DNA from 2 places in the Serratia montpellierensis genome. Region 1 is predicted to be linked to the other one. Evidence: predicted binding sites of a transcription regulator. Region 1 holds the regulator's gene; the other holds the start of a gene.
The links. Region 1 encodes LexA, which represses DNA repair genes until DNA is damaged. Its sites were predicted from a motif close to TNCTGTATGTACATACAGNA; they were not measured.
Positions count from the first base shown of each region.

Region 2: umuD (translesion error-prone DNA polymerase V autoproteolytic subunit) is a predicted target of LexA. The motif match lies at 5,626-5,645, and genes of this name have one in related genera.

Region 1 is NZ_VOSN01000021.1:253,351-260,531, reverse strand. Features, by position in the region: gene ubiC (chorismate lyase) at 1-336, shown strand, start outside; gene ubiA (4-hydroxybenzoate octaprenyltransferase) at 354-1,226, shown strand; gene plsB (glycerol-3-phosphate 1-O-acyltransferase PlsB) at 1,293-3,758, opposite strand; gene FUU19_RS21840 (diacylglycerol kinase) at 3,908-4,276, shown strand; gene lexA (transcriptional repressor LexA) at 4,379-4,987, shown strand; partial or broken gene dinF (MATE family efflux transporter DinF) at 5,089-6,426, shown strand; gene FUU19_RS21825 (CsbD family protein) at 6,742-6,951, shown strand; gene zur (zinc uptake transcriptional repressor Zur) at 7,054-7,181, opposite strand, start outside.
Region 2 is NZ_VOSN01000013.1:723,236-730,416, forward strand. Features, by position in the region: gene FUU19_RS15245 (energy transducer TonB) at 1-772, opposite strand, end outside; gene FUU19_RS15250 (FecR domain-containing protein) at 936-1,853, opposite strand; gene FUU19_RS15255 (sigma-70 family RNA polymerase sigma factor) at 1,871-2,383, opposite strand; gene FUU19_RS15260 (TonB-dependent receptor) at 2,552-5,089, opposite strand; gene umuD (translesion error-prone DNA polymerase V autoproteolytic subunit) at 5,186-5,620, opposite strand; partial or broken gene FUU19_RS24765 (SOS response-associated peptidase family protein) at 5,809-5,988, opposite strand; gene FUU19_RS15275 (hypothetical protein) at 6,301-6,672, opposite strand; partial or broken gene FUU19_RS15280 (recombinase family protein) at 6,748-7,181, opposite strand, start outside.

The DNA of each region.
Region 1 (7,181 bases):
GCGCTGGGCGACGAGGCGAAGCACTTGCCAAACAGCCCGCGCTACTGGCTGCGCGAAGTGGTGCTGCTGGGTGACGACCAGCCCTGGCTGCTGGGGCGCACGGTGATCCCGGAAAATACGCTGACCGGCCCTGACCAGGCGCTGGTGGATCTGGGCACGCTGCCGCTGGGGCGCTACCTGTTCAGCAGCGGCGATCTGACCCGCGACTATATCCATATCGGCCGACAGGACGCGCTGTGGGCACGCCGTTCACGGCTGCGGCTGGCGGGCAAACCGCTGTTGCTGACCGAACTGTTTTTACCGGCTTCACCGCTGTATTCAGCGGTTCCTGCATAAGAGAGGAGAGCAAGACCTTGGAGGGAAGCGTGACTCAAAGTAAATGGCGGGCTTACAGCCATTTGATGCGCATTGATAAACCGATCGGCACGCTGTTGCTGCTGTGGCCGACGCTGTGGGCGCTGTGGCTGGCCGGGAAAGGCGTGCCGCCGCTGTCGATTTTACTGGTGTTCGTGCTCGGCGTGTTCCTGATGCGCGCCGCTGGCTGCGTGGTGAATGATTACGCCGATCGCGCGGTGGACGGCTATGTGAAACGCACCGCCGGGCGGCCGATGCCGAGCGGCCGGGTGAGCGCCAAAGAGGCCAAAGTGCTGTTCGTGGTGCTGGTGCTGATCTCGTTCTGCCTGGTATTGACGCTGAACGCGATGACCATCTGGCTGTCGCTGGCGGCGCTGGCGCTGGCCTGGGTGTATCCGTTCATGAAGCGGGTGACCAACCTGCCGCAGTTCGTGCTGGGCGCCGCGTTTGGCTGGGGCATTCCGATGGGCTATGCGGCGGTCAGCGAATCGCTGCCGCTCAGCTGCTGGCTGCTGCTGCTGGCCAACATCTGCTGGACGGTGGCCTACGACACGCTGTATGCGATGGTCGACCGCGACGATGACCTGAAGATTGGCATCAAATCCACCGCTATCCTGTTCGGGCGTTATGACAAGCTGATCGTCGGGCTGCTGCAGTTCGCGACGCTGCTGCTGCTGGTGTGGGTCGGTTATCTGGCGCAGCTCGGCGGGGCGTTTTACTGGTCGCTGCTGCTGGCAGGCGCGCTGTTCATTCACCAGCAGAAACAGATCGCCGGGCGTGAGCGCGAAGCCTGCTTCAAGGCCTTCCTGCAGAACAACTATGTCGGACTGGTGGTGTTTATCGGCATCGCGCTGAGCTATCTGCCGGCGTAACGGTTTCCTGCAGCAAGAAAAAAGGCACCCCTCGGGGTGCCTTTTGTGTTTCCGCGCCGGACGAAATCACTCGTCTTGCTCTTCTTCCGCATCGGCTTGCGGCAGAACGTTGGTCTCTTCCGGCATGTTGACGCTTTCGATGGTCAGCTTGATTTCCGGCGTGATCAGATCGCTCAGCATGTTGTACACCTCGAGGGTGTGTTCGCGGATCGCATCGCCGCTGTCGTTGATATAGCCTTCTTCGCGCAGCGTCGCCACCAGGGTGGAGAACACCGCCTTGTCGAAGAACTCCGGCGCGTTGATGCCGTGCAGCACCGACAGACGTTGCGCCATGATGCGGCTCTCTTTCTCCAGCGCGCCGCGGTTGATGCTCGGGTTGGCGCTGAGGATCGACATAGTGATGGCGTAGCGTTGCAGGGTTTCGCGCACCCCGGCGGCCAGCAGCTGCAGCGGGCGAATGCGCGCCGGGTTCAGCACCAGCTCGTCGCCTTTGTCGCAGATCAGCTGTTGACGGATCAGCTCGTCGATCATCGGCCGCAGCACTTCCGACAGCTGTTCCTTATCGTTATGCAGGAACAGCTCGGCTTTCAGCATCGGGTAGATCATGCCGATCTGGCGCAGCAGCTCGGTGCGCGACACCCGGCGATGATGCATCACAATGCTGGCGATCAGCGACGGCAACACCAGCAGGTGGTGGATGTTGTTGCGGTAATAGGTCATCAGCACCGCCTGCTCGCGCGGCAGAATGATGATGTCGCCGATGTTGTCCTTTTCCACCTCGAACTTGTTCATGTTCAGCGCGTGATCCAGCAGCTCGTCCGGCGTTTGCGTCGGTACGGTGACGTCATGCGCGTAAGGCGCATTGCGCATCAGCTGCAGGTAGCACTCGAGCTGCTCGAGCAATTGTTCGCGGGTCAGCGAACGCTGGCGCGAGGCCAGCAGCGCGGTGGAGCACAGGTTCATGGCGTTGGCCGCGGCGGCGTTGTTGATGCGCACCATGATCTGGCCGGCCAGATCGTTGACCGTCGGCGTCAGCCAGCTTGGGCGCTGAGCCTCGATCGGATCGATAGACTCGCGCCACTGCGGCACGTGCTGGTTGAGGTAAGCGGTCAACGGCAGCGGCTCGCCAAAGTTGACATAACCCTGGCCCAGATTGCGCAGCTTGCGCAGGCCGCGCAGCATCTGCAGCAGGCTCTCTTTTTCCTTGGTGGCGCCACGCAGCTCTTTGGCATAGGTGCCCACTTCCATCACGTGCTCGTAGCCGATGTAGATCGGCACCAGCGTGATCGGACGGGCACCGCCGCGCAGCATCGCCTGAATGGTCATCGACAGGGTGCCGGTCTTCGGCTCCAGCAGACGCCCGGTGCGGGAACGGCCGCCTTCCACGAAGTATTCCACCGAGTAACCGCGGGTGAACAGCTCGCCGAGGTATTCGCGGAACACCGTCGAGTACAGCTTGTTGCCCTTGAAGGTGCGGCGGATGAAGAACGCGCCCAGGCGGCGGAAGATCGGACCCGCCGGCCAGAAGTTGAGGTTGATGCCGGCGGCGATGTGCGGCGGCACCAGGCCCTGGTGATACAGCACGTAGGACAGCAGCAGATAATCCATGTGGCTGCGGTGGCAGGGCACGTAGACGATCTCGTGGCCGTCCTGCGCCAGCTGGCGCACGCGTTCGGCGTTGGTGACGTTGATGCCCTGATACAGCCGGTTCCAGGTCCAGCTCAGCACGCGGTCGGACAGGCGCACGGTTTCGTAGGAGAAATCGGCGGCGATCTCTTCCATCAGCGCGATGGCGTTCTGTTGGGCCTTCTCGTGCGAGATCTTCTTGCTGCGCGCTTCGTCCTCGACCGCTTTTTCGATCGCTTTGGACGCCAACAGCTTGTTGAACAGATCCTGACGGGCCGGCAGGCTCGGGCCTACCGCGGCCAGGCGCTGACGCGAGAAGTGCATGCGTGCCACGCGCGCCAGTTTCTGCGCGATGGTTTTATCCGTGCCGTGTTCGGTCGCCATGCGGCGCAGCGAAACGGTGTTGGAGAAACGCACGAAGCTGTCGCGGCCGAGCCACAGCACGGCGAAGAATTTCTGCACGCCGTTCAACAGACGCAGGTGCGGCGTGCCGTGGCCTTCGCGGCCCGGCGAGCGGCCGAACATGACCGAAACCGGAAGCATCTGAATGTCGAGATCCGGATTGCTGCGATGCAGATCCAGATAGTCGTGGAACAGCTTTACCGACTCTTCTTTCGGGGTGTAGTAGCGGAACACGCGCGGGCCGTCGTGAATGAACACGTAGCTCGGCAGCACGGTGCCGTCGATCTCCAGCGAGTTGAGCGGATCGGGCAGATCCTGCGCCAGGCACTGGGTGCGCAGCGTCAGCAAATCCGCCTTGGAATTGTAAGGTAAAACATACAAAATCGGCCGTGAGGGATCCAACCCTAGCTCGGTAACCGGATCTGAAGGGATGACCTTACTTCTTACCAACAATTTAAGTGGTAAATTCAATATTTTATAATAAATTTTACGCCAACCTGACATAAACAACGTGAAGCCTCTTGTTAGCAATGCGCCGCAAGCATACCAGAAACCGGGTAGCAGATCTGTGGTGTTCGAAAACCGAGAGCCGTCAGCGCGGACTGTTCTAGACTCTTGTTATTATGACCGACCTCTGAGAAAGGCACGAAAACATGGCAAACCAAGCAACCGGACTGACCCGCATCATCAAGGCCGCCGGCTATTCCTATAAAGGGCTTTCCGCCGCCTGGCAACACGAGGCGGCGTTCCGACAGGAACTGGTGGTCACCCTCTTGGCTATCATACTGGCAGTCTGGCTGGATGTGGGTGCGATAGCGCGCATTTTATTGATCGGATCGGTAGCGCTGGTGATGATCGTCGAGATCCTGAACAGCGCGATCGAGGCGGTGGTGGATCGCATCGGCAGCGAACACCATGAGCTGTCCGGACGGGCCAAGGACATGGGGTCGGCGGCGGTGTCGCTGGCGATCGTACTGGCGCTGTTCGTTTGGGGCACGGTCTTGTGGCAGCATTTTGGCTGACGAAAGGCGCCTACTGACTGATTTTTATTTATTCTTCGGTTCCCAATCCGCGCTTACCTGTATATACTCACAGCAAGACTGTATAAACAAACAGGGGGCGGAATGAAAGCACTAACTACCAGACAGCAAGAGGTCTACGATCTGATTCGCGATCATATTTCGCAAACGGGCATGCCGCCAACGCGTGCCGAGATCGCGATGCGTCTGGGGTTCCGTTCGCCTAACGCCGCCGAAGAGCACCTGAAGGCGCTGGCACGCAAAGGCGTGATCGAAATCGTCTCCGGTGCGTCGCGCGGTATCCGCCTGCTGATGGAAGAAGAAGAGGGGCTGCCGCTGATCGGCCGCGTCGCCGCCGGCGAGCCGCTGTTGGCGCAGCAGCACATCGAAGGGCACTACCAGGTGGATCCTTCCCTGTTTAAGCCGAGCGCCGATTTCCTGCTGCGGGTGAACGGCATGTCGATGCGCGACATCGGCATTCTGGACGGCGATCTGCTGGCGGTGCACAAAACGCAAGACGTGCGCAACGGCCAGGTCGTGGTGGCACGCATCGAAGACGAAGTGACGGTCAAACGCCTGAAAAAACACGGCAACGTGGTCGAGTTGCTGCCGGAGAACAACGAATTCCAACCGATCGTGGTCGATCTGCGCCAGCAGAATTTCACTATCGAAGGGCTGGCGGTCGGCGTGATACGCAACGGCGACTGGATCTAATCGCCGCACCCTCAGTGCCACCCCTTGTATCAATCGCCCCTGTTCTGGGGCGTTTTTGTTTCTGACCTTGTCCTTCGCCACTGCTACGGGAACATTTCATCATGCGCTTGATTTCCGTCTTCACCAGCGACACCGATAAAGCCCTGTGGCGCCTGGCTTTGCCGATGATTTTCTCCAATATCACCGTACCGCTGCTCGGGCTGGTGGACACCGCGGTGATCGGCCACCTCGACAGCCCGATCTATCTGGGGGGCGTCGCGATCGGCGCGGTGGCGACCAGCTTCCTGTTCATGCTGCTGTTGTTCCTGCGCATGAGCACCACCGGCCTGGCGGCGCAGGCGCTGGGGGCACAGAACCCGCAGGCGCTGGCGCGCGCCTTTATGCAGCCGCTGCTGCTGGCGCTGCTGGCCGGGGCGGCGATCGTCCTGCTGCGCTACCCGCTGATCGAACTGGCGCTGCGGATCGTCGGTGGTAATGGCGAGGTGCTGGAACAGGCGCGGCGTTTTCTTGAAATCCGCTGGCTGAGTGCGCCGGCGGCGCTGGCTAATCTGGTGCTGCTGGGCTGGCTGCTCGGCGTGCAGTACGTGCGGGCGCCGGTGATCCTGCTGATCGTCGGCAACCTGCTGAACATCGTGCTGGATATCTGGCTGGTGATGGGCCTGGGCTGGAACGTGCGAGGGGCGGCGGCGGCAACCGCCATCGCCGAATATGCCACGTTCTTGCTTGGCCTGTGGCTGGCGTGGCGGGTAATGCGCCTGCGCGGTATCACCCTGCCGATGCTGCGTCAGGCCTGGCGTGGCGATCTGCGTCGGCTGCTGGCGCTTAACCGCGACATCATGTTGCGTTCACTGTTGCTGCAACTGTGCTTCGCATCGCTGACCATTTTCGGCGCTCGCCTGGGGAGCGACGTGGTGGCGGTTAACGCGGTGTTGATGAACCTGCTGACGTTTACCGCCTATGCGCTCGACGGCTTCGCTTATGCGGTGGAGGCCCATTCGGGCCACGCCTACGGTGCCCGGGACGACAGCCAACTGCGTAAGGTGTGGCACGCGGCCTGCAGGCAGGCGGGGTTGGTCGCGTTGGCCTTCGGCCGGTGATGGCATACACCAGGCCAGCAGATCGTGGCGGCGTTGACCTCCTTACCGGAGCTGCGTGCGTTGGCCGCCCACTATTTACCGTGGCAGGTCATTCTGCCGCTGGTCGGGGTGTGGTGCTATTTGCTGGACGGCATGTTTATCGGCGCCACGCGCGGCGCCGAGATGCGTAACAGCATGGCGGTGGCCGCGGCAGGATATGGCGTGGCGCTGTTCAGCGTGCCGCTGCTTGGCAACCACGGGCTTTGGCTGGCGCTGGCGGTGTTTCTGACGTTGCGCGGCGTGGCGCTGGGTTGGATTTGGCACCGCCATCAGGTGCGCGGCAGCTGGTTTGCCGCTCGCTAAACCGGACGCTTTGCTGGGTTAATTATTAATTTCCCTTATGTTTTGGTTCATGTTTGCTTACATGTTTTCAGCCTGGTTTTTCCCGGCTTAGTTCGTTGTTTGTTGGCGTTTTTTATTTTTATTTTGTTTTTTAATGGTTTTTTATTCTGATGTTTGGCTTTTTTATTTCCATGTTCAACTAGAATGAATCATGTGGCTGGAGAATAAAGGGGAACGGTATTCCTTAAGGTGAAGGGGGTATCGGTCAGAAAAATTTCTGGTTAACCCCGGCCGGCGACAGGGATCACTGATTCACCACAGGTTAACGGAGAGACTATGAATAAAGATCAAGCCGACGGTAACTGGAAGCAGCTTAAAGGCAAAGTGAAGGAAAAATGGGGCAAGCTGACCGATGACGATCTGACGGTCATCGAAGGGAAACGCGAACAGCTGGTCGGCAAAATCCAGGAGCGCTACGGTTACCAGAAAGAGGCGGCCGAGAAAGAGGTGAAAGCCTGGGAAGATCACACCAAACACCGCTGGTAATCTGCAGGGCCGCCATTGAAGGCGGCTTACCCAGCGCAGGCCGGCGTCGCTCTCATCCTCTGGCGCCCCGGCCGCAGGTACAGGGAGGTACCTGACTTCGTATTACTTCTTCTTGATGGCGATGCTGTGATCGTGTTCGGCGCAGTCATGCTTGCTGTCGCACGCCTCAACCTCCACGCAGCCGGCGCACAGACCGTGTGCTTCCACCACGCTGTGCCGCAGCGCAAATC
Region 2 (7,181 bases), on a different contig from region 1:
TGAATTCCCGCTGCCCCGCTGCGATCTCATTGCCGGGTGCGGGAAGTGGAGAAGCGCGCTGCGGTAACTGAAGCGCCTCCCGATCGAGCGAAGCAACGCCACTCGATCGCAATAGCTTCACGCCCAGCACGTTTCCCTGCCGATCCAGCGTCACGGCAACCTGAACCACACCTTGGCGCTGTTGGCGTACCGCCAGGGCGGGATAACGTTTGAAGCGGCTCAAATGCGCCAACAGCAGGCCGCTCCAGACCGAGGCATCCTGGCTAAGCTGCGACGCCACGCTGGTTTGCGGCGCGGCAACACGCTTTCCGTCCAGAGACGGCGGCGCGCTGGTACTTGATGCTATTGAGTTTGCAGACGCCATTTTTTCCTGTTCCTCTTGCCTTGGGCGCGGCGGTTCCGTCTTCGGTTTGATGGGGTCGTTCCGTTGCCCTTTGGCCTTGCTCTGCCGCTCCGTTGCACGCGGCGCATGAATCAGCGGAGGCATCGCCGCCTCCGGTTCCCGATTTACCTGCCGTTGCGCCACCGCCTGTACCTGGCGCACACCGGTTGGCATCGGCTCCGTGTTGGGTGTCGATTCAGCCTGCTCGGCAACCATCATCAACACCATCGGTTGCGCCGCGGGCAGCAACGGTGGCACCAGGTGATAACCAAGGCCAAGCAACAACGCACCATGCAGACCCAACGCCAACACATTGGCGGTAGCCCAGCGCCATCGCCCGCCTGTAGGGGGTAAAGAGAAATCGCCAGATAATACGTTGTGATTGAACATAGAAAACGGTACTCAGGTTAAGCGCAAAACAGACCAACGTACGCAGCGGTCAACGGCAGTCGGGGTATGTCAGAAAGGTCGTTTAGGCACGCGGCACCGGGCAGGTAACGAGAAAGAACAGGTCAATAGAAAAGGAAATACCCTAATGGCAGAGTAAAAAACTTTAGGATACGGTGATGAAGTATTTTGACAGCATATTTACCCTAACCGGCAACGCGCCGGGCAGTGCCGCGATGACGCGCTCGGGGTCAGCCAGCGGGAACGCACCGGAGAGCCTCAGGCCGGCGACCTCCGGCCGGCAGCGAATAACGCCCTGACGATAACGCCCCAGTTCCATCAGGAAGTCGTCCAGCCGCATGTTGTCGGCCAGCAGCATGCCTTGCCGCCAACCGGGCTCTTGCGTCACGCGATACGGTTCGCCAATGCCTTGCCGGCTTAATCTGCCGCCCTGACCGGCGTTGAGCACCGCGTTCCGATGCGCCGGTGAAAGGATCGTGACCCGACCAAGATAAACGGCGATATCACTGTAAGTTTCCCACAGGCGAATGCTGAAGCGAGCAGCCTGCACCATGATCTCGCCCTGCGGCAATCTCACCGTCAACGCACCGCTTTCCGGCGGCAGATTCACCATCATTTCGCCTTCCAGCAATGTGGCCTGCTGACGGCTGACGTTGACCGCCGTTTGCGTGTTCAGCATCAACTGCGCGCCATCCGCCAACGCGACGGTTTGCTGCTCCCCCACCGCCGTACGGTAATCCGCCAGCCAGGGGCGCCATGGCAGCGCGCCCGAACCGACACCAACCGTCCCCACCACGCCGATGGCCGCCAGGCTTCTCAGCAACCGACGACGTTGCGGGTTCGGTAACTGCGACAGACTACGCTGCGCCGCCGCCCCGTTAAGCAGAGAAAAACGGGATGAAAACGCGGCGATATGCCGCCAGGCGCGTTCATTTTCCGGTTTCGCCTGATACCAACGCCGCCAGTTTTCCCTATCCGCGTCGCTTGCCTCTTCCGACATCAGCTGCGTTAACCACGCGGCGGCCTCACGCGCGCTCTGCCGATCGATATCCGATTCCATCATGGGTTCCGCACCTGCCGTTACGCCGCCAATGCAAAGAAACAGTGCAAATTAGCGCGCTGCAGATATTGTTTCACCGAGCTGGTCGACACCCGTAAACGTTCAGCGATGTCGCAATAACGCATGCCCTGCAGGTGCGCCAACAGGAAAGCCTCGCGGACGTGCGCCGGCAATCCGTCCAACGCCTGATCCAACTGTTCGAGCATTTCGAGGGTTTGTTGACGAACCTCCGGCGAGGGCGCCTCGATCGCCGGCAACTCGCTCAAGGCCTGCAGATAGCTCTCTTCGATTGTTTTACGCCGGTAATAATTCGCCACCAGCCGGCGCGCTACGGTCGCCAGGAAGGGGCGTGGTTGCCGAATGGCGAGCAACTGCGGGCTCAGTAAAATACTGATGAAAGTATCCTGCGCCAGGTCTTCGGCGTGATGCGCACACCCAACCTTCTGTCGCAGCCAATGGCATAGCCAACTGTGATGCTCAAGGTAAAGCTGTTGAGCAAACCCGTTGGCTGCCGCGGCCTCTTTCCTCGCCATTCGGTGACACCAATTGATAATGAGATTGAAAATGATAATTATTATTATTTTAAAATTGTAACTTCTGTGTCAAGCGATTGCTGATGATTTATAAACGGCGAAAAAGTAGGGAAATACGGGGGGAGGAAACGTGAAAAGGGGCCGAAATGGCCCCTGTCAGCAGGATATTCAGAAACGTTGGCTAACGCTAAACTTGATGTTGCGCCCTACGCCGGACACCGATTCGCCCAGGTAAGGGTAATAATCGCGGTTGAACAGGTTGTCCACCGCGACGCGAGCTTCGAAGCCCTGCAAACCGCTGGGCTGCCACGAGGCGAACAGGCCGTGCAATGCATAACCCGAGGTTTTCGGCAGCGCCCAGACAACGGCCATCGGATCGCCGTCGGCCGGTGAACGATCCTGTTTACGCACAAAATCGCCGGTCCAGCCGAAGGCCATGTCCCACTGCGGCACTTTCATGCCCAGCATCGCGTGTGCCGTAACGGGTGGAATTTCGGCAATCCAGGTTTCGCTGCCCCACGGATCACGTGGTGAAGCGTCGCGTTTGCCGCGAATCGAGGAGAACGACAGGCTGCCGAACAGGCTTTCGCTGTCATAAAACGATTCGAGCTCCACGCCCTCAATGGTATAGCCCGGCAAGTTGCGATAGTTCGACAACGGTTGCCCACATTGGCCCCCCTGCCGTGCGGCGTCGCACAACACGCCACGACGATAGAAAATCTCGTCCTTGCCGCGATTGCGGAACAACGTAGTGCGGATCTGCAGGCTGTCTCGCGCCATCAACACATCGTTGAAGTCCAGCACCGCGCCGAGACGAACGCCCGTCATGCGTTCCACCTGCAGGCCGCGGCTGGTACCGGGCACGCTGGATGCGGCGGATTGCACTTCATACTGTTCGTCAATCACCGGTGCGCGCCAGGTGCGGCTGACGTCGGCAAACAGGGACAGATTCGACGTCGCTTTCCACATCACGCCCAAATGCGGCGACCAGCCGGTATAGGTCACGCTGCTGTAATCATGGCCCGCGCTTGGATCGCTGTCGTTATAGCGCGGTGCCCGGTTCGGTTGCCCGGTGTTGGTCACATGATCGTAACGCACGCCCGGCGTCACGGTCAGGCTGCCGAAGCTGACCGCATCCTGCAGATAAACGCTGCGGGTTTCCTGTTCGCCCGCCGGCATGTAGTACGGCTGGAAATAACCGTAGTTGTAACTGGCGTTTTTCACCTGCGGGGGGTAATACATCAGGGTATCGCGCTGATGTTTATGCCAACGCGCGCCGAGCAACAGCTTGTGATCCAGCGGCCCGCTGGCGAAACGGCTTTCATTGCTGACGTCAAACTGCCGATCGGTATAGTTCACCCAGCTTTCATTGCCCAGCGTACCGAGATAGCTGGACTTTGAAGCGGAATCCGGCCGCTTGTCATGCTGTTCTGTCTTCGAATAGGCATAAGACAGCGTCAGATTCAGCAACGGCTGCGTTTCCGGCGCCAGATTCCATTTCACCGAGTAATTGGTGTCTGTCTGGTCGCGATACACCAGAATGCGGCGCCACGCTTCTTCCCGGCCATATTTATCGATATCCGCCTGGCTGGGCGCGGCGATATCGTCCCGCTTGGCGGCAAAAGGCTGCCAGCCATCGGAATCGGATCGCATCGCCGACAGCGTCAGCGTTTGCGCCTCGCTCAGATAAATATTGGTTTTTAACAGGTAGGAAGCCTGATCGTTGGCGGAATAGGCAAAGCGCGTGCCGTCCGGCCGCTTCAGGTTGCCGCCGTCACGCTTGCTCATGTAGATCAAACCGTCGGCGGATCCTTCCGGCGTACGGCCGTACAACGCACCGCTGTAAATACCCTGGCGATCGTTGGTATGGTAGCTGTACTTCAGCAAGCCGCCAAAATCTTCGCCCGGCAGCAGCATGTCCCCAGCATCTTTGGTCTCCAGCGTAATGGTCCCGCCAAAGCCGCCATTGCCGTTCAACAGGTTATGCGGCCCCTTATCGACCTCAACCTTTTTCAGCAGTTCGGGTTCAATGAATACCGAGCCCTGCCGATATTTCTCAAATCCCTTCGGCGCCCCGTCCAGCACCACCTTCACATCTTCCATGTCCCCCATGCCCCAGATATTCAGGCTTTGGCCGCCCGGGCGTGGCGAGCCCGCCATCCCTACGCCAGGCAAGCGATCAAGCAAACTGGCGATATTGTCTGCCTGCACGCGTTCGATGTCTTCTTTATCCAACACCGAACGGCCGGCGGCGACGCTGTCGGACAAACCGCCGACCACCGACAGTTCCGGTATCGTCAACGGCTGAACCGGCCCGGCGTCGACCAACCGATATCCCTGTGCGGTTTGCTGAGCGCGCAATCCGCTGCCCGCCAACAGCGTATCGAACGCGTCGGTGAGGCGATAATGCCCCTGCAGGCCCGCAGTGTTTTTTCCACGCGTCTGTTCGGGCGTGAAAATCACTATCACGCCGGCCTTAGCGGCCGCCGTCTGCAAGGCGGGCGCCAGGTCACCGGCGGGAATGGCGAAGGACAGGATAGCGGACTGTTCGACCGCCGCCGGTGGCACCGACGCACCGGGCGCCGCCATCGCGGAGGTGAGCATGCCCGATAATGCGCACCCTACCCCGATAGCGACCCGCTTCCCGGCGGTACGTTTGGCTGATGTGAACGTACGCCCTGCGCCGTTCTTGTTTTTTATGGCCATGAAGGATTCCCCTGAGTGTAATGAACTGGAAACTCAGTAGAGAGGTCACGCCAATAAAAAGATCGGGCAGAAAAAAGTGAAAAAAAAATGCCGAAGTCACCGCGCCGCGTAGACGATAAAGGTCACCACGCCGAAGATCTCCAGCTGCGCCTCGTCGTCGAACACGATCGGCGCGTAGGCGGGGTTCATCGGCAACAGCCGCACATCGGGGTGACGCTGCAGTTTTTTGACGGTGAATTCGCCATCCACCGCGGCGATCACGATATTGCCGTGCTCCGGCGTCAAGGCGCTGTCGACGATCAGCAGATCGCCGTCACGAATGTTGCCGTCGATCATCGATTCGCCGCTGGCGCGCACGAAATAGGTGGCGTTCGGGTGCCGCACCAGCAGCTTGCCGATGTCCAGCCGGCCTTCGACGTAGTCCTGCGCCGGGGAAGGAAAGCCGCAGGCCACGCGATCGGCAAACAGCGGTAACGTCAGGGGTTCACCTGGTGAAAAAGCATACAATCTTGAATTGCTCAGCATAATCATAACCAAACTGTATATTTATACAGTTAAGCATAAACAAAACGCGAACGCGTGCAACCCCCAATCCCCCTGCGGATCGCGCTTTCCCGCGTAATATAATAATTTTCTGAGCGATTTTTCCTGCAGCTTTTGGCGTTCTTCACGTGTGTTTGCACACATGATATCCACCAAAACTGTGGATAATGCGGCACTCAGACCGTTGGCGTATCGATGGGCAGGATGAGTGAGGGATTGTCATTGCGAACGGCGCCGACGGCGGGCGATACCGGTTGCCAGACGAAATCCTCTGCCTGCAGGCTGTACACGTCAGCCTGCATTTGACCAGAGGGCGGGGCTAAGCGGGTGTCGAGCCAGTCGCGCGCGGCCGTCGGTCTCTGCTGCGTACAACGCCGCAAAGAACAGCGGCAGGCCTTGCCTCAGCAAGAGCCCACGGGAGGAACGGCGGACGGCCTTACAAAATGACGCCAATAAAATTGCGACTGGTAATGGCATCAATGGGACGGCCAGAGACGAAAGTCAGTACGTTATGCCAGGAGCTTGGGATAACCCGACAAACGCTGTACCGCCACATTTCCCCTGATGGTCCACTGCGAGCTGACGGTATAAAGCTGCTCAACCGGGATAATTTTAGCGGACGGAAAAATCTGGGGTTCCGGCGTAGAACCCCGAATAAGGAATAATCCTTAATTCATTTCAGGATTATTAATTCCATCTAAAACCTCTCGGCAATATTCTTTTTTATAGGCTTCATCATTACTTAATGACTTAACCAAAAAATCAGCATTTTTCCAACCATTATCCCAATGCGTATCGAATCCTGACTGTTCATACTTTAATGTTCTAGTTAATGAGTCTTTTATTTGTTTTTTATATTTATCAATTATCTCATTGGTTGCCCCACAAACATCATGTGCAACACGAGCATTTGAGCCAGAAAAACCTATTGCTGAAATTGCCATCGCTTCATTTGATTTGTCGAAATCATTCGCATATGCCACAGCATTAGATAGAGCGAATATGACAAGAGCAGGTATGATTTTTTTGTATGAAATCATCTTTCACCTCTAACTCATTGATTGTTCATGGGGTCAGTTTGGATATCGAAAATTATTGTACATTAAGGCTGCTTTTTAATCAGTCTCAACTTCTTTATAGAAGGCCTGAATGCGACAAACTTGGGAAGTACTGTAGCCTGTCGCGTCTGCTGTTTCTCGGATGCTCAGTTTCTTAATCTGTCGGTAGTACAGGACTTTCTGATGTCGTTCCTGATCTGCCTGCTTTCCCCGGTATCTACCCAACGTATGCGCCCGTTCAATTCCCTGCTTTTGCCGTTGGCGGCGACTCAACCAGTCCTTATGTGACATCGCGGCCATCAGGTCGATTAGCATGTTATTGATGGCGGTTATTACTGCACGGGTGATCGGGTCCGCCTGTGAAGGATCTTTCTCTGACAGCGCCTGCCATGAGGTAGGGACATGCAGGCTGACAATCCGTAACTCATGCTGCTCAATCTGCTTTTTCAACGTCATCCAGTCACTGTTGCTGAGACGGGTCAGGCGGTCTA